Regions from separate parts of the Erwinia sp. genome, predicted to be linked through region 4. Evidence: predicted binding sites of a transcription regulator. Region 4 holds the regulator's gene; each other region holds the start of a gene.
The links. Region 4 encodes PurR, which represses purine synthesis genes. Its sites were predicted from a motif close to CANGCAAACGTTTGCNTG; they were not measured.
Positions count from the first base shown of each region.

Region 1: the regulator PurR is predicted to act here: its motif matches at 1,415-1,432, upstream of purM (phosphoribosylformylglycinamidine cyclo-ligase).
Region 2: the regulator PurR is predicted to act here: its motif matches at 4,913-4,930, upstream of gcvT (glycine cleavage system aminomethyltransferase GcvT).
Region 3: the regulator PurR is predicted to act here: its motif matches at 2,725-2,742, upstream of rbsD (D-ribose pyranase).

Region 1 is NZ_DALZCD010000224.1:4,251-7,247, forward strand. Features, by position in the region: partial or broken gene RTK32_RS16325 (solute carrier family 23 protein) at 1-463, opposite strand, end outside; gene upp (uracil phosphoribosyltransferase) at 628-1,254, opposite strand; gene purM (phosphoribosylformylglycinamidine cyclo-ligase) at 1,495-2,535, shown strand; partial or broken gene purN (phosphoribosylglycinamide formyltransferase) at 2,532-2,997, shown strand, end outside.
Region 2 is NZ_DALZCD010000042.1:10,537-19,423, reverse strand. Features, by position in the region: gene pepP (Xaa-Pro aminopeptidase) at 1-377, shown strand, start outside; gene ubiH (2-octaprenyl-6-methoxyphenyl hydroxylase) at 374-1,552, shown strand; gene ubiI (FAD-dependent 2-octaprenylphenol hydroxylase) at 1,566-2,768, shown strand; gene RTK32_RS05335 (tlde1 domain-containing protein) at 3,288-3,803, shown strand; gene RTK32_RS05330 (hypothetical protein) at 3,800-4,225, shown strand; gene gcvT (glycine cleavage system aminomethyltransferase GcvT) at 4,972-6,063, shown strand; gene gcvH (glycine cleavage system protein GcvH) at 6,126-6,512, shown strand; gene gcvP (aminomethyl-transferring glycine dehydrogenase) at 6,633-8,887, shown strand, end outside.
Region 3 is NZ_DALZCD010000051.1:1,304-10,190, reverse strand. Features, by position in the region: gene budA (acetolactate decarboxylase) at 1-70, shown strand, start outside; gene alsS (acetolactate synthase AlsS) at 86-1,765, shown strand; gene RTK32_RS06120 ((S)-acetoin forming diacetyl reductase) at 1,782-2,555, shown strand; gene rbsD (D-ribose pyranase) at 2,754-3,173, shown strand; gene rbsA (ribose ABC transporter ATP-binding protein RbsA) at 3,181-4,692, shown strand; gene rbsC (ribose ABC transporter permease) at 4,689-5,645, shown strand; gene rbsB (ribose ABC transporter substrate-binding protein RbsB) at 5,663-6,544, shown strand; gene rbsK (ribokinase) at 6,606-7,535, shown strand; gene rbsR (ribose operon transcriptional repressor RbsR) at 7,539-8,540, shown strand; gene mdtD (multidrug transporter subunit MdtD) at 8,537-8,887, opposite strand, start outside.
Region 4 is NZ_DALZCD010000048.1:11,026-19,912, reverse strand. Features, by position in the region: gene purR (HTH-type transcriptional repressor PurR) at 355-1,380, shown strand; gene punR (DNA-binding transcriptional activator PunR) at 1,410-2,318, opposite strand; gene punC (purine nucleoside transporter PunC) at 2,432-3,619, shown strand; gene cfa (cyclopropane fatty acyl phospholipid synthase) at 3,915-5,063, shown strand; gene RTK32_RS05885 (riboflavin synthase subunit alpha) at 5,232-5,891, opposite strand; gene RTK32_RS05880 (MATE family efflux transporter) at 5,987-7,360, shown strand; tRNA gene RTK32_RS05875 (tRNA-Val) at 7,502-7,578, shown strand; gene pykF (pyruvate kinase PykF) at 8,447-8,887, shown strand, end outside.

The DNA of each region.
Region 1 (2,997 bases), on a different contig from region 4:
CGGCTGCCGCGCCGTTAGCGGGCAACAGCCCGGCCATATTTGCCGCCACGCCAGCCAGTTCCAGACCGATTACCGCTACGATGGCCCCCATCGCCGCCGGGGGAAACATCACGTCCAGCCAGCCCGTTCCCGCTTTTTTCACAATCAGCGCGACCAGACAGAACAGCACGCCACACAGGATAAAGCCGCCCAGCGCCACCTCGTAACCCAGCGGCAACAGCAGCAGCACCGGGGAAATAAAGGCAAAGCTGGACCCCAGATAGGCCGGAATTTTCCCCTTACAGATAAACAGATACAGCAGCGTGCCGATGCCGTTAAACAGCAGCACGGTGGCGGGATTGATATGAAACAGAATGGGAACCAGTACCGTCGCGCCAAACATGGCGAACAGATGCTGAAAGCTAAGTGGAATGGTTTGCAGCAGCGGTGGCCGCTCGCTTACGCCGATAGCGCGACGCGTCATGGTGAGTTACCCCTTATTTTACACAATAAAAAACCGACTCTCTGGTCGGCTTGATCGCGAACAATGATAAAACGCCTGATGCAGGCCGGTTCCCGGCAGGGCCATTGGGCAACGTGCGGCGATATTCCGCCGCAAACGGGCGCAGGAAACGGCCTGCGGCTTTATCATTTGGTACCGAAGATTTTGTCGCCGGCGTCGCCGAGGCCTGGAATGATATACCCTTTCTCATTCAGTCCCTGATCGACAGAAGCGGTGTACAGCTCCACGTCCGGATGTGCTTTCTCCAGCGCCGCAATCCCTTCCGGTGCGGCAACCAGCACCAGGACTTTAATGCTGCTGCAGCCCGCTTTCTTCAGCAGATCGATGGTGGCGATCATTGAGCCGCCGGTTGCCAGCATAGGGTCAACCACCAGCGCCATGCGCTCTTCGATATTGGAAACCAGCTTCTGGAAATAAGGCACCGGCTCCAGCGTCTCTTCGTCACGATAGACGCCCACCACGCTAATGCGCGCGCTTGGCACGTGCTCCAGCACGCCTTCCATCATCCCCAGACCGGCACGCAGGATAGGCACAACGGTAATTTTTTTGCCTTTGATCTGGTCGATTTCCACCGGGCCGTTCCAGCCTTCAATGGTGACCTTCTCGGTTTCTAAATCCGATGTGGCTTCATAAGTCAGCAGACTCCCCACTTCCGAGGCGAGTTCACGAAAGCGTTTGGTGCTGACGTCCTGTTCACGCATCAGGCCCAGTTTATGTTTGACCAGCGGGTGTTTGACTTCCACGATCTTCATTATTTTACTCCCGGAGTGTATGGCTGCAAAAAAAATCGCGAGATTATAGCGCCATTTAGCGGCCAGTACCTATCACTTAATCCGACTTGTGCCGGATCCCTCCCATCCTGTTAAGGATTAGCTAAAATTGAATACGGCGCAACGCGGGCCGAAGATGGCACTCGCAAACGTTTGCCTGCGCTGTTAGAATTGCCGCGCTTTATACCAACCACCAACCGCAAACCGCGTGGGGATTTCGCAGTGACCGACAAAACCTCTCTCAGCTATAAAGACGCCGGTGTAGATATTGATGCTGGCAATGCTTTAGTCGACCGTATTAAAGGCGTAGTGAAAAAGACTCGTCGCCCGGAAGTCATGGGCGGACTGGGCGGTTTCGGTGCGCTTTGTGCGCTGCCGCAAAAATACCGTGAACCGGTTCTGGTTTCCGGCACTGACGGCGTCGGCACCAAGCTGCGTCTGGCAATGGACCTCAAGCGCCACGATGCTATCGGTATCGATTTGGTCGCGATGTGCGTTAACGATCTGGTCGTCCAGGGCGCCGAGCCGCTGTTCTTCCTCGATTACTACGCCACCGGCAAGCTGGAAGTGGACACGGCTGCCAGCGTGATTACCGGTATCGCGGAAGGCTGCCTGCAGTCCGGCTGCGCGCTGGTCGGCGGCGAAACCGCTGAAATGCCCGGCATGTATCACGGTGAGGATTACGACGTAGCGGGCTTCTGCGTCGGCGTGGTGGAAAAGTCGGAAATTATCGACGGCAGCAAAGTTAAAGACGGCGACGTGCTGATTGCGCTGGGTTCAAGCGGCCCACACTCTAATGGCTATTCGCTGGTGCGTAAAATTCTGGCGTTCAGCAATACCGATCCAGAGACCACCCTGCTCGAAGGCAGGCCGCTGGCGGACCACCTGCTGGAACCTACCCGCATTTACGTTAAAAATATCCTCAGCCTGATTGAGCAGGTTGACGTGCACGCTATTGCCCACCTGACCGGCGGCGGCTTCTGGGAAAATATTCCGCGCGTGCTGCCGGACAATACGCAGGCGGTGCTGTCTGAGTCAAGCTGGCAGTGGCCTGCCGTGTTCGGCTGGATGCAGGAAGCGGGTAACGTCAGCCGCTTTGAAATGTACCGTACCTTTAACTGCGGCGTCGGCATGGTCATTGCGCTGGATGCCAGCGAAGCGGATAAAGCGGTGGAGCTGATGAGTGCCGCGGGCGAAAAAGCCTGGAAAATTGGCGTGATCAAGGCTTCCGATGCCGATGAGCGCGTGGTGATTACCGCATGAAGCGGCTCGTCGTGCTGGTATCCGGTCAGGGGAGCAATCTTCAGGCCATCCTGGACGCCTGCCAGCAGGAACGGATCCACGGCAGCGTTGCTGCCGTGTTCAGCAACAAAGCCGAGGCCTACGGCCTGACGCGTGCCCGTGAAGCGGGCGTCCCCGCTCATGCGTTGGCAGCCGAACAGTTTGCCGATCGCGCTGCTTTCGATCGCCAGCTGATGCTGGAGATTGATGCTTACGCGCCTGATTTAGTGATCCTGGCAGGCTACATGCGCATTCTGAGTGCGGATTTCGTGGCGCGTTACGCGGGAAAAATGCTTAACATCCACCCTTCCCTGCTGCCGAAATACCCCGGTCTGCATACGCATCGTCAGGCTCTTGAAAACGGCGATGAGGAGCACGGTACCTCGGTGCATTTTGTTACCGAAGAGCTGGACGGCGGCCCGGTGATCCTGCAGGCCAAAGTGC
Region 2 (8,887 bases), on a different contig from region 4:
AAGTGGTACGTATTATGGTCACGGGGCTGGTCGAGCTGGGCGTGATGCAGGGTGACGTTGATACGCTGATTGCGGAACAGGCGCATCGCCGTTTCTTTATGCACGGCCTTAGCCACTGGCTGGGACTGGATGTACACGATGTTGGTGGCTACGGCCATGAGCGCGATCGCGTGTTGGAAGTCGGCATGGTGCTGACGATCGAGCCTGGTCTCTATATCGCGCCAGATGCGGACGTTCCTGTGGAATATCGCGGCATCGGCATTCGCGTAGAGGATGACATTGTGATCACCGAAGAAGGCAATGAAAACCTGACCGACAGCGTAGTGAAAGATCCGGATGAAATTGAAGCTTTAATGGCGGCGGCTAAAACACGATGAGCATGATCATTGCAGGCGGTGGAATGACGGGGGCGACGCTGGCGCTGGCTGTCTCCTGGCTGACCCAGGGCAGGCTGCCGGTGACGCTGATCGAAGCGCAGGATCCCGTATCAAGAACGCATCCTGGCTATGACGGCCGGGCGATAGCGCTGGCGGAAGGCACCTGTCAGCAGCTGGCGGCAATCAATCTTTGGGCCGCGTTAAAGCCCTGTGCCACACCGATTACCCATGTTCACGTCAGCGATCGCGGGCACGCCAGCTTCGTTTCGCTAGAGGCGGAAGATTACGGTATCCCCGCGCTGGGACAGGTGGTGGAGCTGCACGATATTGGTCAGCGGCTTTTTAAACTGCTGCAAAAAGCGCCCGGTGTCCGCGTGATTTGCCCGGCAAAGGTAGCGAAAGTCGAGCGCACGCAGCAGCAGGTCAGCGTACTGCTGGACAATAACGACACGCTGACAGCGCAGCTGCTGGTGGCCGCAGACGGTTCCCGCTCCGCCGTCGCCGCCTCCTGCGGTGTGCAGATGACGTCTCAGGATTACCAGCAGGTGGCTGTGATTGCCAATGTCTCCACTGCGCAGCCGCATCAGGGAAGAGCCTTTGAGCGCTTTACCGAGCATGGCCCACTGGCGCTGTTACCCATGTCCTCTGGTCGCAGTTCGCTGGTCTGGTGCCATCCGCTGGCGCAAAAAGCGCAGATTGACGGCTGGGACGATCGGCAATTCCTGGACGCACTGCAAAAAGCCTTTGGCTGGCGGCTGGGGCGTTTTACTCAGGTCGGGCAACGCTACAGTTACCCACTGGCGCTGCTGTCGGCTTCGCAGCACGTTTCTCATCGCCTGGCCCTGGTCGGCAATGCGGCGCAAACGCTGCATCCGATAGCGGGGCAGGGATTTAATTTAGGTATCCGGGACGTGATGTCGCTGGCGGAATCCACGGCTGCGGCCTGGCGAACGCAACAGGATATCGGCAGCTATGGCGTGTTGCAGCAGTATCAGCAGCGTCGCCAGCCGGATGCCGTTGCTACTATCGGGATAACCGACAGTCTGGTCAGGCTGTTTGCTAACCGCTACACGCCGCTGGTGCTGGGGCGAAATCTGGGCCTGATGGTGATGGATTCGCTGCCGCTGGTGCGTAATTTGCTGGCCGAGCGCACGTTAGGCTGGGTCGAGCGTTAAGGAGAAAGCAGTGATGCAAACCTATGATGTTATTGTGGCCGGAGGCGGAATGGTCGGCCTGGCCGTCGCCTGTGGATTACAGGGCAGCGGCATGAAGATTGCCGTATTGGAACGCGAAGCGCCGCAGGCGATGTCAGCCGACAGCGCGCCCGCGCTGCGCGTCTCTGCTATTAATGCCGCCAGCGAGCGCCTGTTGCAGCACCTCGATGTCTGGAGCGCTATCCAGGCCAACCGGGCCAGTGCCTACCACGGTATGGAAGTCTGGGATCGCGATAGCTTTGGTCGTATTGAATTTGATGACGGCCAGCAGGGCATGGCGCATCTGGGCCATATTATTGAAAACCCGGTTATTCATCAGGCGCTGTGGCAAAAAGCTAACGAATCACGCGATATCACGATGATTTCGCCAGCGGAGCTGCAGCAGGTGGCATTTGGTGATAACGAAGCTTTCGTGACGCTGAGTGACGGCACCATGATGACCGCGCGGCTGCTGGTGGCCGCCGACGGTGCCAACTCCTGGTTGCGCAACAAGGCGGATATTCCGCTGACGTTCTGGGATTACGACCACCATGCGTTAGTCGCCAATATTCGTACCGAACAGCCCCATGACGCCGTGGCGCGTCAGGTATTTCACGGTGAAGGCATTCTGGCGTTTCTGCCGCTCAGCGATCCGCATCTCAGTTCTATCGTCTGGTCACTGCCGCCGCAGGAAGCCACGCGCTTACAGTCAATGCCGGAAGATGTCTTTAACCAGCAGCTGTCCGTCGCCTTTGATATGCGTCTGGGCCTGTGCAAGCTGGAAAGCGAGCGCAAGGCTTTCCCCCTGATGGGCCGTTATGCACGCAATTTCGCCGCGCATCGTCTGGCGCTGGTCGGCGATGCGGCGCATACCATCCATCCACTGGCAGGTCAGGGCGTTAACCTGGGCTTTATGGATGCCGCCGAGCTGATTGGTGAAATCAAACGCCTGCATCAGCAGGGCAAAGACATCGGCCAGCATCTTTACCTGCGACGTTACGAGCGCAGCCGCAAGCACAGTGCGGCCGTTATGCTGGCAAGTATGCAGGGCTTCCGTGAGCTGTTTAAAGGCAACAACCCGGCGAAGAAGCTGCTTCGTGATATCGGCCTGAGCCTGGCGGATAATTTGCCGGGCGTAAAACCTCGCCTGCTGAAGCAGGCGATGGGCCTGCACGATCTGCCTGAGTGGTTAAAGTGATTTTTTCAGCGTTCAGGGCCTTCCTGAACGCTGGTTTCTTTCATCCTGCATCTGCCTTTTTTACCCCGTATTGCCTTGTAAAGCGTCTCTTCTTCTTTGCTTTTTTCTGAGCACTACTGTGGCAGGAAATCTGTGACGGATGTTTGCAGCCTGGCAGTTTTATATTGCCTGTCCCTCAATGAAATCAGCCCTATTGCCCGGAAATAACGCCTACAAAGAGGATGCCGCTCTATAGCGGCACTTTCAGGACTGGTTCCCACAAGACGTTGTATAATTATTGTGGACACAATACGAGGGAAGTTGTGAATTTATAAAAAGGCCAGGGAAGGGAACTCAAATTTACTTTGATAGTTACATGTCATCGTTCAAAATTATTATAATTCTAAATACTTATTACATGAAGGTATCCTGATATTTACGGCGACAGTGCCTGATGAGTATGCCGCCAGGCGAAAGAAGTCAGGGAGTCGTTCATCATTTGTAAGGGCTCAGGCCAAAAAGCCGATTTGCAGAAATAATATGGCAGGCCCGGAGAAAACTCTTTTTTTTGATTTTGGTCATACAATAGCTTCATTTCGCTTTGCCGCTCTGGAAATGTTTAAAGGAATCCTGTTTAGTTATCCTGCAACAGGAGTAAAGCAGAAATATAAACAAGGAGAGTCACTCATGGCATGGATCTATAACGTAAAGCTCAGGACCTTCAAACATAACGGTGTATATAAGTTCAGTGCAAGTTATGCTGGCGCGCCAGGCTATAAGGATAATCCTGAGTATGAATGTCTGCGCAATAAAGGCCCCTTACCAAGAGGGAAATACAGGATTGTGGGCGTGCCATTCATGCATAAAAAAGCAGGTGTGTTTACGCTACGACTGGAACCAGATAGGGGTAATAGCATGTGCAACCGCGACGGTTTTTTAATTCATGGTGACAGCAAAAAATCACCCGGTACGGCATCAAATGGCTGCATTGTACTGCCCCCTTGGTATCGTCAACAGATATGGGACAGCATGGACAAGGAGCTGATAGTTGAATGAAGTATTTAATGTTATTACTTTACCTGGCCGCGTTCAGCTCTGTGGCTTTTATCGATAACAATTGCAAAGAACCGCATTCTGGAACTGCAATAGCCATGACAGATAAGATGTCTGATATTTTGAATATAGATAAAAATACGATAGTAAAGGAGAAGACTAAAGCAGAGCTTATTTTTAACGAGCCCGTAAATGATATTCTTTCAGGGCAATATGCTCTTGAAACTTTGAAAAATGCTCAGAGTGAAAAAATACCACGACTAAAGGAGCTCTTTTCACAATATAATGCCAGGAACCTGATAATTAAGTTTACATTCAGAAGTGTTGACAATAAAGAAGATGTTTTTCTGGTTTCAGCTATTGCTAATGATTATGAATGTGACGTGAATTTTAATGGTTTTATTACTGTTAAGCGCGAGTTTTGATTGTTACCCCTTTGCCCCGTCGCAGGGGCTTCTTAATCTCAGCGAGCTACTTTCCATCCTGCGCATCAGCGTCATTCTCTTCGAGTTCGCGTTCTCAAAAAGGTACGGTAAGCCTGGCGGGCATACGCTTAAATCCGAGGCCAGCACAGCACGTCTCCACCATTAATGTCGCTATATCTCCCGTAGAGTCAGAAGCAGAAAAGGCCTGAGTGACGCTCATATTTTGTAAGTAGAACATGCAAAACGGCAGGCTGTAGGTAAAACGGTAATTTTATGCGAAAGCACACCTTCAGACTTAACACTTAGCCTTTATGTTTTAAACCACAGGTGAAGTAGATCCTGAATGCGCCATTTTAAGAGGTAAACAAGGGGTTTTTATCCAGTGCATCCTGATTGTGCAGCCTGCCCCAAACAGGCGCATCGTTTGAGAAATTCTAATTCAGGTCGCTCATTCGCATTACTTTTTCTAATCATCAGGTTTAAGCCTTAAAGCAGGTTTTCATCTTTAACGGGCCGATGCTTTGATTTTATCCTGCCATTTTGGCTGGTTACGGGCACTTTTGCGTATTAAATGGGCAAAAAAGAGGGATCTTATCTATCTGATTTCGCTGCCTGCGAGCACGGTCAAATAAATCATACCCGTTTTAACTTATGGTTAGCGACGGATTTCGGTGGTAAGTTCGGGGCAAGGATATCGTTTGCGCCGGGCTGCCTGCCGACGCCGAATACTTTGCCTGAGGAGTGATATGAAACAGACCCCTTTGTTTGAACAGCATCAGGCCTGCGGCGCTCGCATGGTGGATTTCCATGGCTGGATGATGCCGCTGCACTACGGATCGCAACTGGATGAACACCATGCAGTACGTAGCGATGCCGGCATGTTCGATGTTTCGCACATGACCATTATCGATCTGCACGGCGACCGTACCCGCGAATTTCTGCGTTATCTGCATGCCAATGACGTCGCCAAACTGACTCAACCCGGCAAAGCCCTTTATACCGCCATGCTCAACGCTTCCGCTGGCGTCATTGACGATCTGATTGTTTACTTTATGAACGAAGAATTTTTCCGGCTGGTGGTGAATTCTGCCACGCGGGAAAGCGATCTTGCCTGGATTGCCCGGCACGCGGAAGGGTACGGCCTGACCCTGACCGAGCGCGATGACCTGGCGCTGATTGCGGTGCAGGGGCCACAGGCACAGGCAAAAGTCCACTCGCTACTGGATGAGACGCAGCGGGAAGCGGTAGCGGACATGAAGCCCTTTTTTGGCGTGCAGGCTGGCGAGCTGTTTATCGCCACTACGGGCTACACCGGCGAAGCCGGGTATGAGATTGCGCTGCCCAACGAACAGGCGGCGGCTTTCTGGCAAAAGTTGCTGGAGGCGGGAGTAAAACCGGCTGGTCTGGGCGCCCGTGACACCCTGCGTCTGGAAGCCGGGATGAATTTATATGGTCAGGAAATGGACGAAGGTGTTTCGCCGCTGGCGGCCAATATGGGCTGGACGATTGCCTGGCAGCCCGAGGACCGCGATTTTATCGGCCGCGAAGCGCTGGCGTCACAGCGTGAAAAAATCGGGCAGCAGCTGGTGGGCCTGGTGATGACTGAAAAAGGCGTGCTGCGCAATGGCTTACCGGTACGCTTTACTGACGCTGCCGGAAACCTGCAGGAAGGCGTGATCACCAGCGGGTCTTTCTCTCCCACCTTAGGCTACAGCATTGCGTTAGCCCGCGTGCCCACAGGCATTGGCGAGCAGGCGATTGTGCAAATCCGCAACCGTGAAATGCCGGTTCGCGTGACTAAACCTGTTTTTGTACGCGCCGGTAAACCGGTAGCGTAGCAAGCGGGGCCCGGGCTTAGGCTACGGGCGCCGACCCGGAATTATTCTAAGGAGATCAGGCGATGAGCAACGTTCCAAACGAACTGAAATACCGTGAAAGCCATGAGTGGGTACGTAAAGAAGAAGACGGCACTTATACCGTCGGCATTACCGCCCACGCCCAGGAGCTGCTGGGCGATATGGTGTTCGTGGATTTGCCCGAGGTGGGCAACACCTATAGCCAGGGCGAAGACTGCGCCGTAGCCGAGTCGGTAAAGGCCGCCTCCGATATTTATGCGCCCATCAGTGGTGAAATCGCCGAGGTCAACAGCGCGCTGGAGGGCGAGCCGGAGCTGGTCAACAGCGATCCTTATAGCGCCGGCTGGCTGTTTCGTATTAAGGCCAGCGACGAGACCGAGCTGGCCTCGCTGATGGATGCAGACGCGTACAAAACCAGTATCGACGAATAGATGCAGCTTTGCGGGCCGATCCTTTATCGTTCGGCCCTGACCGGTTCCGTCGGCGATTTATCAGCCTTCTCCGGAGATTTTTCTCCCTAATGCTTTTGTCCGATGCAGGATTTACCGCTAATGACTACTCTCAGCCAGCTTGAACATACCGGTGCTTTTATCGAACGCCATATCGGCCCTTCGCCAGCGCAGCAGGAAACCATGCTGAAAACGGTGGGCGCCGCTTCCCTCAACGAGTTGATTACCGCTATCGTTCCGGCTGATATTCAGCTGCCGGGCGCGCCTGCCGTGGGCGATCCGTTGACCGAGCATCAGGCGCTGGCCGAGCTGAAAGCAATCGCCAGCCGCAATCTGCGTTATAAATCCTGCATTGGGATGGGCTACACGCCGGTGCTGACGCCGCCGGTTATTCTGCGCAATATGCTGGAAAATCCCGGCTGGTACACGGCCTACACGCCTTATCAGCCTGAGGTTTCTCAGGGCCGCCTGGAAGCATTACTAAACTTTCAACAGGTTACGCTGGATTTAACCGGCCTGGATATCGCTTCTGCTTCCCTGCTGGATGAAGCAACCGCTGCCGCTGAAGCGATGGCGATGGCGAAGCGCGTCAGCAAACTTAAAAACGCGAACCGCTTCTTTGTGGCCGAGGATATTCATCCGCAGACGCTGGACGTGGTGCGGACGCGTGCGGAAACTTTCGGTTTTGAAGTGCTGGTCGATAAGGCCGAGCGCGCGCTGGACCATCAGGAGGTATTTGGCGTGCTGCTACAGCAGGTCGGCACCACTGGCGAAGTGCATGATTACGGCTCGCTGATCCATGAGCTGAAGGCACGGAAAGCGATTGTCAGTGTCGCCGCGGATTTCATGTCACTGGTGCTGCTGGCCGCGCCGGGAAAACAGGGCGCGGATATTGTTTTTGGTTCTGCACAGCGCTTTGGCGTACCCATGGGCTACGGCGGGCCTCATGCGGCCTTCTTCGCCGCTCGCGATGAATACAAACGCTCAATGCCGGGACGGATCATCGGCGTATCGCGTGATGCAGCGGGCAACACGGCGTTGCGTATGGCGATGCAGACCCGTGAGCAGCATATTCGCCGCGAAAAGGCGAACTCCAATATCTGTACTTCTCAGGTATTGCTGGCCAATATCGCCAGCCTGTACGCGGTGTTTCACGGGCCGAAAGGGCTGAAGCGTATCGCTTCGCGTATCCATCGCCTGACGGATATTCTGGCATCCGGGCTGAAAAAGAGCGGCATGGCGCTGCGCCATCAAAGCTGGTTTGATACGCTAACCGTCGAGGTAACAGATAAAGCCGCCGTCCTGGATCGCGCGCTAAGTTTCGGCATTAATTTGCGTACCGATATCCATAATGCGGTCGGTATTACGCTGGATGAAACCACGCAGCGGGAAGATGTGGTGGCGCTGTTCTCCGTGCTGCTGGGTGAAAATCACGGCCTGGATATCGACGAGCTGGACGGCACCGTCGCTGACAGCACGTCCGTTCCACCCGCCATGCTGCGTAAAGAGGCCATCCTGTCGCATCCGGTTTTTAACCGTTACCACAGTGAAACCGAGATGATGCGCTACATGCACAGCCTTGAACGCAAGGATCTGGCCTTGAATCAGGCGATGATCCCGCTGGGCTCCTGCACCATGAAGCTGAATGCTGCCGCGGAAATGATCCCGATTACCTGGCCGGAGTTTGCAGAGCTGCATCCGTTCTGCCCTGCCGATCAGGCGGCAGGCTATCTGCAGATGATTGGTCAGCTGTCGCAATGGCTGGTACAGCTCACCGGCTATGATGCGCTCTGTATGCAGCCTAACTCCGGTGCGCAGGGCGAATACGCGGGCCTGCTGGCGATCCGCCGCTACCATGAAAGCCGTGAGGAGGGCGGGCGCACTATCTGCCTGATCCCCAGCTCGGCGCACGGCACCAATCCGGCCTCCGCACAGATGGCCGGCATGACGGTAGTGGTAGTGGCCTGCGATAAACAGGGCAATATCGATCTTCACGATCTGCGGCAGAAAGCGGAACAGGCGGGCGAAGCGCTCTCCTGCATTATGGTGACCTATCCTTCCACCCACGGCGTTTATGAAGAAACCATCCGTGAGGTTTGCCAGATCGTTCATCAGTATGGCGGCCAGGTTTATCTGGACGGCGCGAATATGAATGCTCAGGTCGGCATCACCACGCCTGGCTATATCGGGGCGGATGTCTCGCACCTTAACCTGCACAAAACCTTCTGTATTCCACACGGCGGTGGCGGGCCGGGTATGGGGCCGATTGGCGTAAAATCCCACCTGGCGCCTTTTGTGCCGGGCCATAGCGTGGTGCAGATTGACGACATGCTGACGCAGCAGGGCGCGGTTTCTGC
Region 3 (8,887 bases), on a different contig from region 4:
CAGTGATTTTCTACAGGCCAATCTGAATCCGGAAAATCTGGATTCCGCCATTCGCGCCGTTGAAAGCTAATTCTGAGGAATCAAGATGAAAAATCCAACCGAAACCGCTCTCTGGCAGCACGGCGCCGATTTGGTCGTGGCGCAGCTGGAAGCTCAGGGCGTAAAACAGGTCTTCGGCATTCCAGGCGCGAAGATCGATAAAATGTTTGATTCGCTGGTGGACTCAACCATCCAGACCATTCCGGTACGCCATGAAGCAAACGCCGCTTTTATGGCTGCTGCGGTGGGGCGCCTGACCGGCAACGCAGGCGTTGCGCTGGTGACTTCCGGACCGGGCTGTTCGAATCTGATCACGGGCATGGCGACCGCCACTAGTGAAGGCGACCCGGTAGTCGCGCTCGGTGGACAGGTGAAGCGTGCCGACAGCGCCAAACAGGTGCATCAGAGTATGGATACCGTGTCGATGTTTCGTCCGGTCACCAAATATGCGGTGGAAGTAACCGATTCTAACGCGCTGGCGGAAGTGGTCTCTAACGCCTTCCGTCATGCTGAACACGGCCGCGGCGGTGGAGCCTTCGTCAGCCTGCCACAGGATATTGTTGACCAGCCCGCTCGTGGCCAGCTGTTGACCAGTAAAGGTCAGCTGCTACTGGGCCCTGCGCCAGATGCGGCCATTGCTGCCGTTGCCGCGCAAATGGCGAAAGCGAAAAACCCGGTCTTGCTGCTGGGACTGATGGCCAGCCAGCCGGCAAACAGCGATGCGATCCATCGCCTGTTGGAACGTAGCCGAATCCCGGTAACCAGTACCTACCAGGCGGCTGGCGCGGTTCGACAGGAGCACTTCTCACGATTCGCAGGCCGCGTCGGGCTATTTAACAATCAGGCGGGCGACCGTCTTCTGCGCGAAGCCGATCTGATTATTACTATCGGCTACAGCCCGGTTGAATACGAACCGGCCATGTGGAACAGCGGTGGTGCCACGCTGGTGCATATCGATGTGCTGCCTTCTGATGCCGATAACCACTATTTGCCTGATGCAGAACTGATTGGTGATATTGCCGCAACTATCGACAGGCTGGCCGAGCGTATTGAGACGCCTTTACAGCTTAGTGCGGGAGCCGCAGCCATTCTGGAAGATCGTCAACAGCAGCGTCAGCTACTGTCGATGCAGGGTAAAAATCTCAACCAGTTCGCGCTGCATCCGCTGCGGATCGTGCGCGCCATGCAGGACATCATCAACAACGACGTTACGCTGACCGTCGATATGGGCAGCTTCCATATCTGGATCGCCCGCTATCTCTATAGCTTCCGTGCTCGTCAGATCATGATCTCCAACGGACAGCAGACAATGGGCGTGGCGCTGCCCTGGGCGATCGGTGCCTGGCTGGTGGATCCGAGCCGCAAAGTGGTGTCGGTATCCGGCGATGGCGGCTTCCTGCAGTCGAGCATGGAGCTGGAAACTGCCGTCAGGCTTAAAGCCAATATTCTGCATATCATCTGGGTTGATGAAGCCTACAACATGGTAGCGATGCAGGAAGAGAAAAAATACCAGCGCGTCTCCGGCGTGAAGTTTGGGCCGGTTGATTTTAAAGCCTATGCGCAGGCATTTGGTGCCGCGGGCTTTGCAGTGGAAAGCGCGGCTGAACTGGAGCCGACACTGCGTAAAGCAATGGATGTTGACGGGCCTGCTGTGGTAGCCGTACCGGTAGATTATGCCGATAACCCGATGCTGATGGGCCAGCTGCATCTGAGCCAGATTCTTTAGTATTCAAGGAGATAATATGAAAACGAAAGTAGCCTTAGTTACAGGTAGCGGTCAGGGTATCGGTAAAGCGATAGCGCTTCGCCTGGCGAAAGACGGTTTTGCCGTGGCGGTAGCGGACTATAACAGCCAGACCGCGCGTCAGGTGGCCGATGAGATTGTCAGCGCAGGCGGTAAAGCAATGGCAATAACGGTAGACGTTTCAAAACGCGACCAGGTGATCGCTGCAGTGGAACAGTCGCGCAAAGAGCTTGGCGGTTTTGACGTCATCGTTAACAACGCCGGTATTGCACCGACCACGCCAATTGAAGAGATTACGGCTGAAATGGTAGATAAAGTCTACGATATCAACGTAAAAGGCGTGATTTGGGGAATGCAGGCCGCGATTCAGGCTTTTAAAGCTGAGGGACACGGCGGCAAAATCATCAATGCCTGCTCGCAGGCTGGCCATGTCGGTAACCCGGAACTGGCAGTCTACAGCTCCAGCAAATTTGCCGTACGCGGCCTGACGCAAACCGCTGCACGCGATCTGGCGGCGTTGGGCATTACCGTCAACGCTTTTTGTCCAGGCATCGTTAAAACGCCGATGTGGGATGAAATAGACCGTCAGGTATCCGAAGCGGCAGGTAAACCGCTGGGCTACGGTACGGCAGAGTTTGCCAAACGTATTACGCTGGGTCGCCTGTCTGAACCAGAAGATGTTTCGGCCTGCGTCTCTTTCCTTGCCGGGCCTGACTCTGACTATATGACCGGTCAGTCACTGCTGATTGATGGCGGAATGGTATTTAACTAATCCCTCTTGACCGCCTTTCCGGGCGGTCTTTTTTTGTCCTGTTTTGATGACCGGGCATTTTTCCTTCCTGTTCTGCCCCTTCAACAACTCTTAACGAAACGTTTCGATAGCGATCACAGTTCCGTAGCATGACGATTGTTTTCCGCCGCCGTTTTTTTACACTCCCGATCAGCGAAACGTTTCGCTCTGGAGTGAAAGATGAAAAAAGGCGCCTTACTGAATTCTGCAATCTCCTCCCTGGTTTCTCGCCTGGGCCATACCGATAGCGTCACGATCGGCGATGCGGGTCTTCCCATTCCTTCCGGGCCAGAACGCATCGACCTCGCGCTGACACCGGGCATCCCAGGCTTTATGCAGGTAGTCGACACCGTGACGAAAGAGATGCAGGTCGAAAGTGCCATCATTGCTGAAGAGATTAAGTCTCATAATCCACGGCTTCATGGCGAACTTTCCACTCTGCTCGAGTTACTGCAGCAACGTCAGGGGAATACCATTGCCGTTCAGTACGTCTCTCATCAACAGTTCAAACAGTTAACACAGCGCAGCCATGCGGTTATTCGCAGCGGGGAATGCTCGCCTTACGCGAACATCATCCTTGGCGCTGGCGTGACCTTCTGAGGCCGTCATGCAACCTTTATTGCAACTACAGGGCATTGAAAAAGCCTTCCCCGGCGTAAAAGCGCTTTCCGGTGCTTCGCTGGCGGTTTACCCCGGCCGCGTGATGGCGCTGGTCGGCGAAAACGGTGCTGGAAAATCGACCATGATGAAGGTCATGACCGGCATCTATGCCCGTGACGCCGGCTCCATTAAATGGCAGGGCGAAGAGGTTAATTTCAGCGGGCCTAAGGCGTCACAGGAAGCGGGCATCGGTATCATTCATCAGGAACTGAATCTTATCCCGCAGCTCAGCGTGGCGGAAAACATCTTTTTAGGCCGCGAATTCGTTAATGCTTTTGGCGGCATCCGCTGGAAAAAGCTTTATGCGGAAGCGGACAAGTTGCTACAGCGGCTGAACCTGCGCTTCAACAGCCATAAACTGGTGGGCGATCTGTCGATTGGCGATCAGCAAATGGTCGAAATTGCCAAGGTGTTGAGCTTTGAGTCAAAAGTCATCGTGATGGATGAGCCTACAGATGCGTTGACCGATACCGAAACGGCCTCGCTGTTTCGCGTTATTCGCGAGCTGAAGGCCCAGGGCTGCGGCATTGTTTATATCTCGCACCGCATGAAAGAGATTTTTGAAATATGCGATGACGTCACGGTGTTTCGCGACGGGCAATTCATTGCCGAAAGAGCGGTCGATACCCTGAATGAAGAGACGTTAATCGAAATGATGGTGGGCCGCAGGCTGGAAGAGCAGTATCCGCGCCTGAACCTCGCGCCGGGAGAAGTCCGCTTAACGGTGGAGAACCTTAGCGGTCCGGGGGTGAACAACGTCAGTTTTTCACTGCGCAAAGGAGAGATCCTGGGCGTAGCGGGACTGATGGGCGCGGGCCGAACCGAATTGATGAAAGTGCTCTACGGCGCTTTTCCACGCAGCGGCGGTAGCGTCACGCTTGATGGGAAAAACGTCACGACGCGCACGCCGGAAGAAGGCCTGCGTAACGGTATCGTTTATATCTCCGAGGATCGCAAACGCGACGGGCTGGTGCTTGGCATGTCGGTAAAAGAAAACATGTCTTTAACCGCACTCGATTACTTCAGTCACGGCGGCGGACGGTTAAAACATGCGGAAGAGCAACTGGCGGTCAGCGATTTTATCAAGCTTTTCAATGTAAAAACGCCGTCAATGCTGCAACCAATCGGACTTTTATCCGGCGGTAATCAGCAGAAAGTCGCTATCGCGCGTGGATTAATGACACGGCCTAAGGTGCTGATTCTGGACGAGCCAACGCGCGGTGTGGACGTAGGCGCCAAGAAAGAGATTTATCAGTTAATCAATCAGTTTAAACAAGAGGGGCTGAGCATCATTCTTGTCTCTTCTGAAATGCCGGAAGTGCTGGGCATGAGCGACCGCGTGCTGGTCATGCACGAAGGCCGCCTGAGCGGCGATTTTCCTATTGAACAGGCCACGCAGGAACGCCTGATGGCGGCGGCGGTCGGTAAGCAACATAGCGCGGAGTTGGTCACACCATGAGTACTCAAACCCTTCAGGCCAGCCGCGGCAAAGCGTGGCTGCTGGAACAAAAATCACTGATTGCGCTGGTGGTACTGATTGCCGTCGTTGCCAGTCAGAGCCCCAATTTCTTTACCCTGAACAATATGTTCAACATTTTGCAGCAGACCTCCGTCAACGCCATTATGGCCGTCGGCATGACGTTGGTGATCCTGACTTCAGGCATCGATCTGTCTGTGGGATCGCTGCTGGCGCTCACTGGCGCGGTAGGCGCTTCACTGGTGGGTCTTGAAGTCAACGCGCTGGTCGCGGTAGCGGCCTCACTGGCATTGGGTGCGTTGATTGGCGGGATAACCGGCACCATCGTCGCCAAAGGTAAAGTACAGGCATTTATCGCCACGCTGGTCATGATGCTACTACTGCGTGGTGCCACCATGGTTTATACCAATGGCAGCCCGGTCAATACTGGTTTTAACGATAATGCCGACCTGTTTGGCTGGTTTGGTATCGGACGGCCGCTGGGTATTCCGACGCCGGTCTGGCTGATGGCGCTCACTTTCCTGCTGGCGTGGTACATGCTGCACCATACTCGCCTGGGCCGTTATATCTATGCGTTGGGCGGTAACGAAGCGGCCACTCGTCTCTCCGGGATCAGCGTCAGCCGCGTCAAAATTACGGTGTACGCACTGAGCGGCATGTTGGCCGCACTGGCCGGCACCATTGAAGTTGCACGACTCTCTTCCGCTCAGCCTACAGCAGGCACCGGCTACGAGCTGGACGCCATCGCGGCGGTGGTGCTGGGCGGCACCAGCCTGGCAGGCGGCAAAGGACGCATCATGGGCACGCTGGTCGGCGCGCTGATTCTGGGCTTCCTTAATAATGGTCTGAATCTGCTTGGTGTTTCCTCCTATTACCAGATGATCGTCAAAGCCGTCGTGATCCTGCTGGCGGTGCTGGTCGATAACAAAAAATAACCCTACAGGAATCGAAAATGAAAATGACTAAAATGACGGCGCTGGCTGTACTGCTCGGCGCAACGCTAAGCGCTAACGCAATGGCGAAAGAGACGCTTGCGCTGGTAGTGTCCACGTTGAACAACCCGTTTTTCGTTTCTTTAAAAGAGGGTGCTCAGAAAGAGGCGGACAAGCTGGGCTACAACCTGGTGGTGCTGGATTCGCAGAACAACCCGGCAAAAGAACTGGCCAACGTGCAGGACCTCTCTGTCCGCGGCACAAAATTACTGCTGATTAATCCAACTGATTCCGATGCGGTAGGCAACGCGGTGAAAATGGCGAATCAGGCCAATATCCCGGTTATCACGCTCGACCGCGTGGCTGCTCAGGGTAAAGTTGTTAGCCACGTTGCATCCGACAACCGTCTGGGCGGCAAAATGGCAGGCGACTACATTGCGAAACGCGTAGGCGACAAAGCGAAAATTATTGAGCTGGCCGGAATTGCCGGCACGTCTGCTGCCCGCGAACGCGGCGAAGGTTTTAAAACGGCGGCCGATGCGCATAAATTTGTTATCCTTGCCAGCCAGCCCGCAGATTTTGACCGTACCAAGGGCCTGAACGTGATGCAGAACCTGCTGACCGCTCATCCGGACGTGCAGGCCGTGTTTGCACAGAACGATGAAATGGCATTAGGTGCAATGCGCGCATTGCAAACGGCGGGCAAATCTGATGTGGTAGTAGTCGGCTTCGACGGCACCGCGGACGGCGTAAAAGCCGTACAGGGCGGCAAACTTGCTGCCACCGTGGCGCAGCAGCCGGAGCAAATCGGCGTTATCGGCGTGCAAACGGCTGATAAAGTGCTGAAGGGCCAGCAGGTTCAGGCTATCAATCCCGTTGACCTGAAGCTGGTCACTCAATAAATCAAAGAAAAGCATGGCACGCGCCACCTCTCGCAGGTGGCGCCTTTTTCTGGACGCTCCCATGATTAAAACCGGCAGGCTGGCCGTGCTCGGCAGCATCAACGCAGACCATATTCTTAATCTGACCTCATTCCCTCGTCCCGGCGAAACGGTGATCGGCAAGCAATATCAGATTGCCTTCGGCGGCAAAGGGGCCAATCAGGCCGTCGCGGCCGGACGCAGCGGCGCGAATATCGCTTTTATCGCCTGTGTAGGCGACGACGATATTGGCCAGCGTATTCGTCAGCAGCTGGCGGAAGACAATATTGATATCGCGCCGGTAGACGTAGTCGCTGGCGAATCTACCGGCGTGGCGCTGATTTTCGTTAATGAAGAGGGCGAAAACAGCATTGCCATCCATGCAGGTGCAAACGCTGCTCTGTCGCCCGCTCTGGTCGAGAAGCATCGCCAGATTGTTGAAAACGCAGATGCGCTGCTGATGCAGCTGGAATCGCCGCTTGAAAGTGTGTTCGTGGCCGCAAAAATAGCCCGTCAGCACCATACCAAAGTTATCCTCAACCCTGCGCCGGCCATGCCGCTATCGGACGAGCTGCTGGCGCTGGTGGATATGATTACGCCGAACGAAACCGAAGCGGAAATCCTGACCGGCGTGGCTGTCGCTACTGATGAGGACGCGGCGCGGGCGGCATCAGTGCTGCATGATAAAGGTATTCATACCGTGCTCATTACCTTGGGTAGCCGCGGCGTATGGCTCAGCGAAGCGGGTAAAGGCGAGCGCATCGCCGGATTTAAGGTACAGGCTGTCGATACTATCGCTGCAGGGGACACTTTTAACGGTGCGCTGATGACCTCACTGTTGGAAGGAAAACCCGTGCCGCAGGCCGTGCGCTTTGCCCATGCGGCGGCGGCTATTGCCGTTACACGATCCGGCGCGCAGCCCTCGGTGCCGTGGCGTGAAGAGACCGATCGCTTTTTACAGCAGCAGGAGTAGCTCGTGCCCACTATGAAAGATGTCGCTCGTCTGGCGGGCGTATCGACGTCTACGGTTTCTCATGTTATTAACAAAAACCGCTTCGTCAGCGAGGCGGTACAGAACAAGGTTACCGCGGCGATTACCGCACTGAACTACGCTCCTTCTGCCCTGGCGCGCAGCCTTAAGCTTAATCAGACGCATACTATAGGGATGCTGCTTACCGCCAGCAGTAACCCGTTTTATTCGGAAGTAGTACGCGGGGTAGAAAGAAGCTGCTATGAACGTGGCTACAGCCTGGTACTGTGTAACACTGAAGGTGATGAAGACAGGATGAATCGTAGTCTGGAAACGCTGCTGCAAAAGCGCGTCGACGGATTACTGATCATGTGCACCGAGAGCCATCTTCCCTCTCCTGAAATCCTTAAGCGCTATCCTTCTATTCCTATAGTGATGATGGACTGGTCCCCTTTTGAAGGCGGCAGCGACATTATTCAGGACAATTCGCTGCTGGGCGGCGAAATGGCGACGCGTTTCCTGATCTCGCGTGGCTATACCCGTATTGCCTGCATCGCCGGCCCGCAGGACAAAACGCCGGCTCGTTCACGCCTTAATGGCTTTTATCAGGCCATGAAGCAGGCAGGTCTGGCGGTGCCGAAAAGCTATGTCGTCAGCGGCGACTTTGAATTTCAGGGCGGCTATCACGGCATGAATCAGCTGCTGGCGTTGAATCCACGGCCGCAGGCGGTATTTACCAGTAACGATGCGATGGCCGTAGGCGTTTACCATTCGCTTTACCAGGCGGGACTTTCGGTGCCTGTTGATATGGCAGTGATTGGCTATGACGATATTGAGCTGGCCCGTTATATGACGCCGCCGTTAACGACTATTCATCAGCCCAAGGACGAACTGGGCGAACTGGCTATCGATACGTTACTCCATCGCTTTGCCGATCCCGACGCCAGCCAGCAGCTGCTGGTGCTGACGCCGGAACTGATTGAGCGTGGTTCGGTGGCAGAATGCTAGGTGCGTTTTTTTCGCTTTTCTCTGTCGGCGATCAGATGCCGACCGTCACCAGGCTTCAGCAGCATAAAGACCAGGCCGGAAAGGACGGTTACTCCACCCATCGTCAGGAAAGTAGCATGGAAGTGATCGACAGTCGTGCCGTCAAAATTGCTGTAAAAACGGAGTACCGCAGCACTGACCGCTACGCCAAAACTAATAGCAAGCTGCTGGGTGACGGCCAACATACTATTACCGCTGCTGGCGTTGCTGTCGTTAAGGTCTGCCAGAGTTATAGTATTCATTGCCGTAAACTGAGTGGACATCGCCATCCCCAGCGCAAAGAGTGGCAGCAGCAACAGCGTCAGGCT
Region 4 (8,887 bases):
TGGGTGCCCGCCGCGTTATGACGCCGAAAACTATCCGTTAAACCCTGCCTGCCCGGTTCGCTCTCAGGCGAGCCGGGCCGCTATCCTGAAAGATTTGCGCAAAATATTTGCCTGCTGCTTTAAAAGGCTCGTTTTTTGCGTCTGCACTTGTTAGAATCCACGGTTTGTTGCGCAACAGGCTCTTCCGTCGGCATGACGTCCTTCTCAGGCCTGTTCCGCTACCCTGATTCCCTCCTGATGTAACCATTCCGCAACAAATTATGCGCAACTTATACCAGGATTATCATCATTCCAGGCAATCGTTTAACAAACCGCTTTTCAGTCACTTACTGAACAGCGCAGGAGTCTTTTTCCATGGCAACTATAAAAGATGTGGCCAAACGCGCCGGTGTTTCCACCACTACGGTGTCCCACGTCATTAATAAAACCCGCTTCGTCGCCGAAGAGACGCGGGAAGCCGTCTGGGCAGCGATCAAAGCGCTGCATTATTCGCCCAGCGCCGTGGCCCGCAGCCTGAAGGTCAATAATACCAAAACCATTGGCCTGCTCGCGACGTCCAGCGAAGCGCCCTATTTCGCCGAAATTATTGAGGCGGTTGAACACAGCTGTTTTGCCAAAGGCTATACGCTGATTTTGGGCAACGCGCATAACGAGCTGCAAAAGCAGCAGGCCTATCTGTCGATGATGGCGCAAAAGCGTGTCGACGGTCTGCTGGTTATGTGCGCCGAATACCCGGATGAGCTGATCAAAATGTTGGAAGACCACCGTAACATCCCCATGGTCGTTATGGACTGGGGCGAGTCGCGCGGCGATTTTACCGACACCATTCTCGATAACGCTTTTGAAGGCGGTTATCTGGCGGGACGCTATCTTATCGATCGCGGTCATCGTGATATTGGTGTGATCCCGGGCCATATGGAGCGCAATACCGGCGGCGGCCGTCATGCCGGGTTCCTGAAGGCGCTGACGGAAGCGGGGATCACGCTGCGCGAAGAGTGGCTGGTTCAGGGCGATTTCGAGCCGGAGTCAGGCTATCGCGCTATGCAGCAGCTGCTGGCACAAAAACAGCGTCCTACCGCGGTGTTCTGTGGCGGTGATGTAATGGCGATGGGCGCTATTTGCGCAGCGGATGAAATGGGCCTGCGCGTGCCGCAGGATATTTCAGTGATCGGGTATGATAACGTGCGCAACTCGCGCTATTTTACGCCTGCGCTGACGACCGTCCACCAGCCAAAAGAGCGCCTGGGTGCCACAGCGTTCAATATGCTGCTCGATCGCATTACCAGCAAACGCGAGGAGCCGCAGACGATTGAAGTGCATCCGACGCTGATTGAGCGCCGTTCCGTAGCGGACGGCCCCTTCCTCGACTATCGTCGTTAAGCTTGCGGGCGGCAGCCAGCCGCCCGCTTTTACCCCTCCCGCAGCCATTCGCTGTTCAGCGTTTCTGTCTCACCTAAATAATCCAGTAGCCAGAGCAGTGCGGGTGATGCCTGTTGTTCAGACCAGCTGACGCAACAGGGGCTGTCCGGAAAAGGCGGATCCAACTTTAGTTCACACAGCGACCCATTTTGTAGCAGCGGTTGCGCAAGATGCCCCGGCACCATCCCCACGCACAGCCCGGCCAGCAGGCAATCAAACGCGCTCTCCCAGTCCGGCGCAACCAGTCGCCGCTGATTATCCAGAGTCCAGGTGGTTCTTTTCGGCAGCGCACGCGAGGTGTCTTCCAGCACCAGCGAAGGCCATTCGCGGATGGCCTCCTCGCTGACCTTTTCCCTGTGTTGCGCAAGCGGATGATCGGCCCTGACCACGCAGCGCCAGTTCAGCATGCCCATGTTGCGGAAAGCGAAACGTCCACCGACCGGGATGGCCTGCGTTGCGCCTATCGCCACATCTACCCGACCATCGGCCAGAGCGTCCCATACGCCGTTAAACACCTCGGGCGAGAGATGCAGCTCCATATCCGGAAAGTGCCGGTAAAAATCCACCACCAGCTGGCGCGTCCTCGCCGTTTTAACGATGCGGTCGACAGCGATATTCAGCTGGCCGCGCCAGCCGTTGGCGACCTGCTGGCACTGACGGCGCGTGGCAAGCATTTTTTTGATAACACTCCGTCCTTCCTGAATAAACAGCTCGCCTGCTGCCGTCAGCACGACGTCCCGGTGGCGCCGCTCGAATAGCGGCACCGCCAGCCACTCTTCCAGCTGACGCACGGTATAACTAATGGCGGAGGGGACGCGATGCAGCTCCACGGCGGCGGCAGTAAAGCTGCCCGTTCTGGCCACCGCATCAATCACCTCAAGTGAGTGTTCTGACCACATAATCTGCCTGCAAATTTTTTGAACGCAAGACGCAAATATTAGCGTTTCACAACCGCTACTGCACTCTTTTACACTGCCGTCCGCTATTCACCTGATAAAAAGAGCGAACTCTCATGCCTTCGAAAGGATTTTTACTTTACCTCGCGCTGCTTAGCGTTGCGGGTTTTCTTGCCACCGATATGTATCTGCCAGCCTTTACCGCCATGCAGCAGGATTTGCAAACCGAAGCGGGCGTGATCGGCGCCAGTTTGAGTGTGTTCCTGGCAGGTTTTGCCAGCGCGCAGCTGTTCTGGGGCCCTCTTTCCGATCGCATCGGCCGCAAACCGGTGCTGTTAATGGGGCTGGGGCTGTTCGCCGTCAGCTGTGGAGCCATGTGGTGGGCGGAATCTACGACCATGCTGCTGACGCTGCGCTTTTTGCAGGCGGTGGGCATTTGTGCCGCCGCTGTCAGCTGGCAGGCGCTAGTGATCGATCGCTATTCCGGCGCGCAGGCTAACCGCGTGTTTGCCACGATTATGCCGCTGGTGGCGCTGTCGCCAGCACTGGCCCCGCTGCTGGGTGCATGGTTGCTGAATCACTTTGCCTGGCGGTCAATTTTTGTCGCGCTGCTGCTGCTGGCCGTGATCCTGCTGATCGCCACGCTGTTTCTTCCGGCGCCTGCCCCTAAAGCTCATCAGCAAGAAGCGAAAGTTGGTTTCTTTACCCTGCTGAAGTCGCCTGTCTGGAGCGGTAACGTGCTGATTTATGCGGCCTGCTCCGCCAGCTTTTTCGCCTGGCTGACCGGTTCGCCGTTCATTCTGGCGGAACTGGGCATGTCCCCGGGTGATATTGGCCTTAGCTATGTGCCGCAGACGCTGGCCTTTCTCGCAGGGGGTTACGGCTGCCGTTCACTGCTGAAGCAAACCGAAGGCGCTTCGCTGCTGCCGTGGCTGCTGGCGCTGTATGCGCTCAGCGTGGGGGCTTTTTTCATTGCTGCACAGGTAGAGACGCCTTCAACGTGGGCACTGCTGTTGCCGTTTTGTGGGATGGCGCTGGCCAACGGGGCTATCTACCCTATTGTGGTGTCAAACGCGCTGCTGCCTTTTCCGCAGGCCAGCGGTAAAGCGGCCGCTCTGCAAAATATGCTGCAGCTTGGCCTCTGCTTTGTGGCCAGCATGATTGTTTCCGGCTTTATCGCCAACCCTCTCGCCACCACGTCGCTGGTGATGCTTAGTACGATTTTCCTGACGCTTATTGGCTACGTTTTGCAACGGGCGAAGGTCGCCAACGCTCCCCTGACCCACGCGCAAAGCCGTCGTTAACTGCCTGAATCTATTTAGTTAGCGTCCTAACGATAAGGCGTTGAATATTGCCTGAGGTGAGCATATACTCATTTTCAGGCAATAAATAATAACAACTTTGCATCACTTTTGAGTCCTGACAGGGTTGTCCGGGTGTTCTCTTTTGTGGCAAACATCCTCCCACTCTGTAGGTTTCAGTTCAATCCTCTGTAACGCCGGATATCAGGCGCGCGGTCAAGCGTGCGTGTTCTCAAACCCTGTAGAAATTGACTACTCTTTTTCTCAGGTTTCAATCACGAAGGGTGATGGAGAAGCTATGAGTTCATCGTGTATAGAAGAAGTGAGCCTGGAGGAGAATCAGTGGTATCGAATCACCCAGGAAATGTTGCGCCAGGCCGATGTTGAAATCAACGGCACCCGCCCCTGGGATATTCAGGTAACCCAGCCCGACTTTTTTAAGCGCGTGATGCAGGAAGGATCGCTGGGTCTGGGCGAAAGCTACATGGACGGCTGGTGGGAGTGCGAGCGGCTGGATATGTTTTTTCATCGCGTGCTGCTGGCCAAACTGGATCAGCAACTGCCCCATCACTTTAAAGATACGCTGCGCATTGCCGCCGCCCGCCTCACTAATCTGCAATCGCGCAAGCGTGCCTGGATTGTCGGCAAGGAGCACTACGACCTCGGCAACGATCTTTTTACGCTGATGCTCGATCCTTATATGCAGTATTCCTGCGGCTATTGGAAAGAAGCGGACACGCTGGAGCAGGCTCAGCAAGCTAAATTAAAAATGATTTGCGAAAAGCTGCAGCTGGAGCCCGGCATGTCGCTGCTGGATATTGGCTGCGGCTGGGGTGGATTAGCGGCCTATGCGGCTCGGTATTACGGCGTTAAAGTATCGGGCGTCACTATTTCCGCCGAGCAGCAGAAGCTGGCGCAGCAACGCTGTGAAGGACTGGACGTTACCATTCTGCTTCAGGACTACCGCGATCTTGACCAACAGTTCGATCGCATCGTATCGGTTGGAATGTTCGAACACGTCGGGCCAAAAAATTACGCCACCTACTTTAACGTGGTCGATCGTAACCTGAAACCGGACGGCATCTTTTTGCTGCATACCATCGGCGCGAATAAAACGGACGATAATGTCGATCCCTGGATCGATAAATATATCTTCCCCAACGGCTGCCTGCCGTCCGTACGGCATATTGCCGAGGCTCAGGAACCGCATTTCGTGATGGAAGACTGGCATAATTTTGGGGCGGATTATGATTTGACGCTGATGGCCTGGCACCAGCGTTTTTTAACCGCCTGGCCGCAGCTGGCGGACAACTATGGCGAACGCTTTAAGCGCATGTTCAGCTACTATCTCAACGCCTGCGCAGGCGCTTTCCGCGCGCGTGACATCCAGCTTTGGCAAGTGGTGTTTACCCACGGTAAAGAGGGCGGATTACGCGTGCCGCATTAAAACAGGCCGTAGCCACTGCCCCTTCATCAGCCCGTCCCGCAAAGCAGGCTTGAGAACGGACTCGCCATAACTGTCCAATATGCGCGCGCCTGGCTGCTGCAGAGCCACCGTAAAGAAAAGCACCTGGTGGCTCTGCTTTATTACCCTGTCACCCTTCGCGGCCCGGCTTCATTCTGTTTCCGACTGAATTTCTGCGGCGGCGGCTGCCAGCAGGGTGGCCTCACGCTGTGCCAGCACACGTTCGACGGTTTCGACAATCGCCTGGGTGTGCGGATCGATTTCAATATTCACTCTATCCCCCAGCCGCTTGCTGCCCAGCGTGGTTCTTGCCAGTGTTTCCGGGATCAGGTGCACACAGAATTTGCTTTTGGTCACTTCGCCAATTGTCAGGCTGATGCCGTCAATGCCAACATAGCCCTTATGCAGAATATATTTCATCTGCTCGCTATCCTGTGGCTTAAACCATATTTCACGGTTATTTTCAGACGTCAGAATTTTACAGATTTCGGCGGTAGTCATAATATGACCGGACATTAAGTGGCCGCCAATTTCATCGCTGAATTTTGCCGCGCGCTCTACGTTGACTATATCGCCCGGCTTTAAATCGCCCAGGTTAGTAATACGCAAGGTCTCTTTTACCAGATCAAAACTGACGCGGTTGCCGTCAACCTCCGTTACCGTCAGGCAGCAGCCATTGTGCGAGACGGAAGCACCCAGCGCCAGACCCGGCAGCATTTCTTCCGGCAGGCGAACAATATGCGTGCGAAAATTCGGTTTCTCTTCAATAGCCAGCACCTCTGCGGTGCCCTGCACAATACCGGTAAACATAATTATGACCTCGGTGAATTTTTCGCTATTCTTATCAGATCTTAAAACTATACCAAATAGTCTTTCTCCCTTCAGGTAAAAAAACAGGTGTATACGTGCAGAAGTATCTGACCGAGGCACGGCAATTGCTGGCGCTGGCAATTCCGGTAATTTTTGCGCAGGTCGCGCAAACCGCTATGGGCTTTGTAGATACGGTAATGGCCGGCGACGTCAGCGCAACGGACATGGCTGCCGTCGCGGTCGGCACATCGATTTGGCTGCCCGCGATTCTGTTCGGGCACGGCTTGCTGCTTTCGCTCACGCCGGTGGTGGCGCAGTATAACGGCTCGGGCCGCCGCGATCGCATCGCCTTTCAGGTGCGGCAGGGCTATTGGCTGGCCGCCTTCTCTTCTCTGCTGATTATGATTGTGCTTTATAACGCCGGCTACGTTATTCGATCCATGCAGAATATCGATCCCGTGATGGCAGATAAGGCCGTCGGTTATCTGCATGCGCTGCTGTGGGGGGCGCCGGGCTATCTGTTCTTCCAGACTGCCCGTAATCAATGCGAAGGGCTTGCTAAAACCAAGCCGGGCATGGTGATGGGTTTCCTGGGGCTACTGGTAAATATCCCGGTTAACTATGTTTTTATCTATGGCCATTTGGGGATGCCGGCGTTGGGCGGCGTTGGCTGTGGCGTCGCGACAGCTTCCGTTTACTGGGTGATGTTTATTGCGATGAAAATGTGGGTAGCACGTGCTGCCTCTATGCGCGATATCCACCTGCCGGAACGGTTTAGTCCGCCCGACAGGAAAACGCTTTATCGTCTCTTTACGCTTGGGCTACCCGTCGCACTGGCGCTGTTCTTTGAGGTGACGCTGTTCGCCGTCGTCGCCCTGCTGGTATCCCCCATGGGCATTGTTCAGGTGGCAGGCCACCAGATAGCGCTGAACTTCAGTTCACTGATGTTTGTCCTGCCGCTCTCTCTGGGTGCCGCCACCACGATCCGCGTCGGTTTCCGGCTTGGGCAAGGATCGACCGAGGGCGCTCGCGTGGCGGCCTGGACCGGGCAAGGTGTAGGGATGTCGCTGTCGCTGCTGACGGCGCTGTTTACTGTCGTATTTCGTGAACATATCGCCCTGCTCTATAACCAAAATCCGGCCGTCGTGGCGCTGGCCTCGCAGCTGATGTTACTCGCTGCAGTTTATCAGTTTTCTGATTCGGTTCAGGTCATCGGCAGCGGCATTTTGCGCGGCTATAAAGACACGCGTGCCATCTTTTTTATCACTTTTATTGCTTACTGGGTGCTTGGCCTGCCCAGCGGCTATATTCTTGCCCTGACGGACTGGGTTGTTGCGCCGATGGGCCCGGCGGGCTTCTGGACCGGCTTTATTATTGGCCTGACATCCAGCGCAATAATGATGGTCTGGCGTATTTTGCGGCTGCAGCGCCAGCCTGAGGCTCAGCTGTTAGCGCGGGCGGCACGCTAACGTCTTCATTCAGACAGAATGTTTAAAAATGCTGCGCTTCGCACAGTTGCGCAGCAGTCGCATCGAAAATAGTGATTTCTGCTTGCAAGCCGCCAGGGCTGTCGTTAATATTCGTCCCCGCTGTCACTCAGACAGCACGATGCGTTCTTAGCTCAGTTGGTTAGAGCACCACCTTGACATGGTGGGGGTCGGAGGTTCGAGTCCTCTAGAACGCACCATCGTATTTTCTTGCTGTCCCTTTCCAGTTACTCCCTGTAAGCCGATTTATTTGCTGTGCTTCAAGGCATTTCTACCCGTTGTGTTCTGCAAGCTACCCTGGTCCTCCCTTTGTTCGTCCACCGTCCTTCGGCTTCCTTCTCCTCCTGTTCCCCCGCTTCTTCTGTGCTTTAATTTCTTTTTTGTCACCCGATTTCTTCTGACGTTCAGTTTCTTCTCTGTCCTTCGATACTCTTCTAACATTGGGTTTCTTCCCTCCTCCGATGCATCTCTGGCGTTCAGTTTCTTCTCTGGCCTTCGAGGCTCTTCTCACGTTCGGTTTCCTCTCTCCTTCGATTTCTTTTTTTGTTCAATTTCTCTTCTGCCCTCCCATGCTCTTCCATACTTCGATTTCTCTTCGTATTCCGATGCGAGGTTGGACTTTGATGCCGCCTCTCTACTCCCATTTTCCCCTGTACGCCGGTCGGTTTGCCGTACGGCAGTGGCTTCCCTTCCTCCCTTGGCTCTGGCGGTACGTAGGCGTTTTCTGCTCCCTACAGCGGGCTTTTTTTGCGCAACAATCTGATCTGGTGCAAGCTTTCCCGCATTCCAAATTACTTTTTAATTGGTTTTCAATGGGCTGAGTAGCTATAATACGAAACGTTGTTTCACTTGAATGGTTTCAGCGTATGGTTGGCCCTTTAGCAAAAACGATGGCTTGTTGCGCAAACAAACTTTGCGCCAGCGCCGAAACCGCGCTTAAACTTCCTCTGCACGCTTTTTTTCTGTCACCTATCCTTAAGCTGTACGCAGTTCGCCGCTCGGGCGGTCGCACCATCAATCACCGGGATTCCGCTTTATTTCATCCATTAACTTAACAGATGACTCGTCATGAAAAAGACCAAGATTGTTTGTACTATCGGTCCAAAAACCGAATCGGAAGAAATGTTGACCAACCTGCTGGACGCGGGCATGAACGTCATGCGTCTGAACTTCTCTCACGGCGATTACGACGAGCACGGTAAGCGTATCGCTAACCTGCGCGCGGTGATGAGCAAAACCGGCAAGCAGGCCGCTATCCTGCTGGACACCAAAGGACCAGAAATCCGTACCATGAAGCTGGAAGGCGGCGCGGACGTGTCGTTGAAGGCCGGTCAGACCTTTACCTTCACCACCGATCAATCCGTTATCGGTAACAGCGAGCGCGTGGCGGTAACCTACTCCGGTTTTCCTTCCGACCTCTCTATCGGCAACACCGTCCTTGTGGACGATGGCCTGATCGGTATGGAAGTCACGGAAGTGACCGAACACCACGTAATCTGTAAGGTGCTG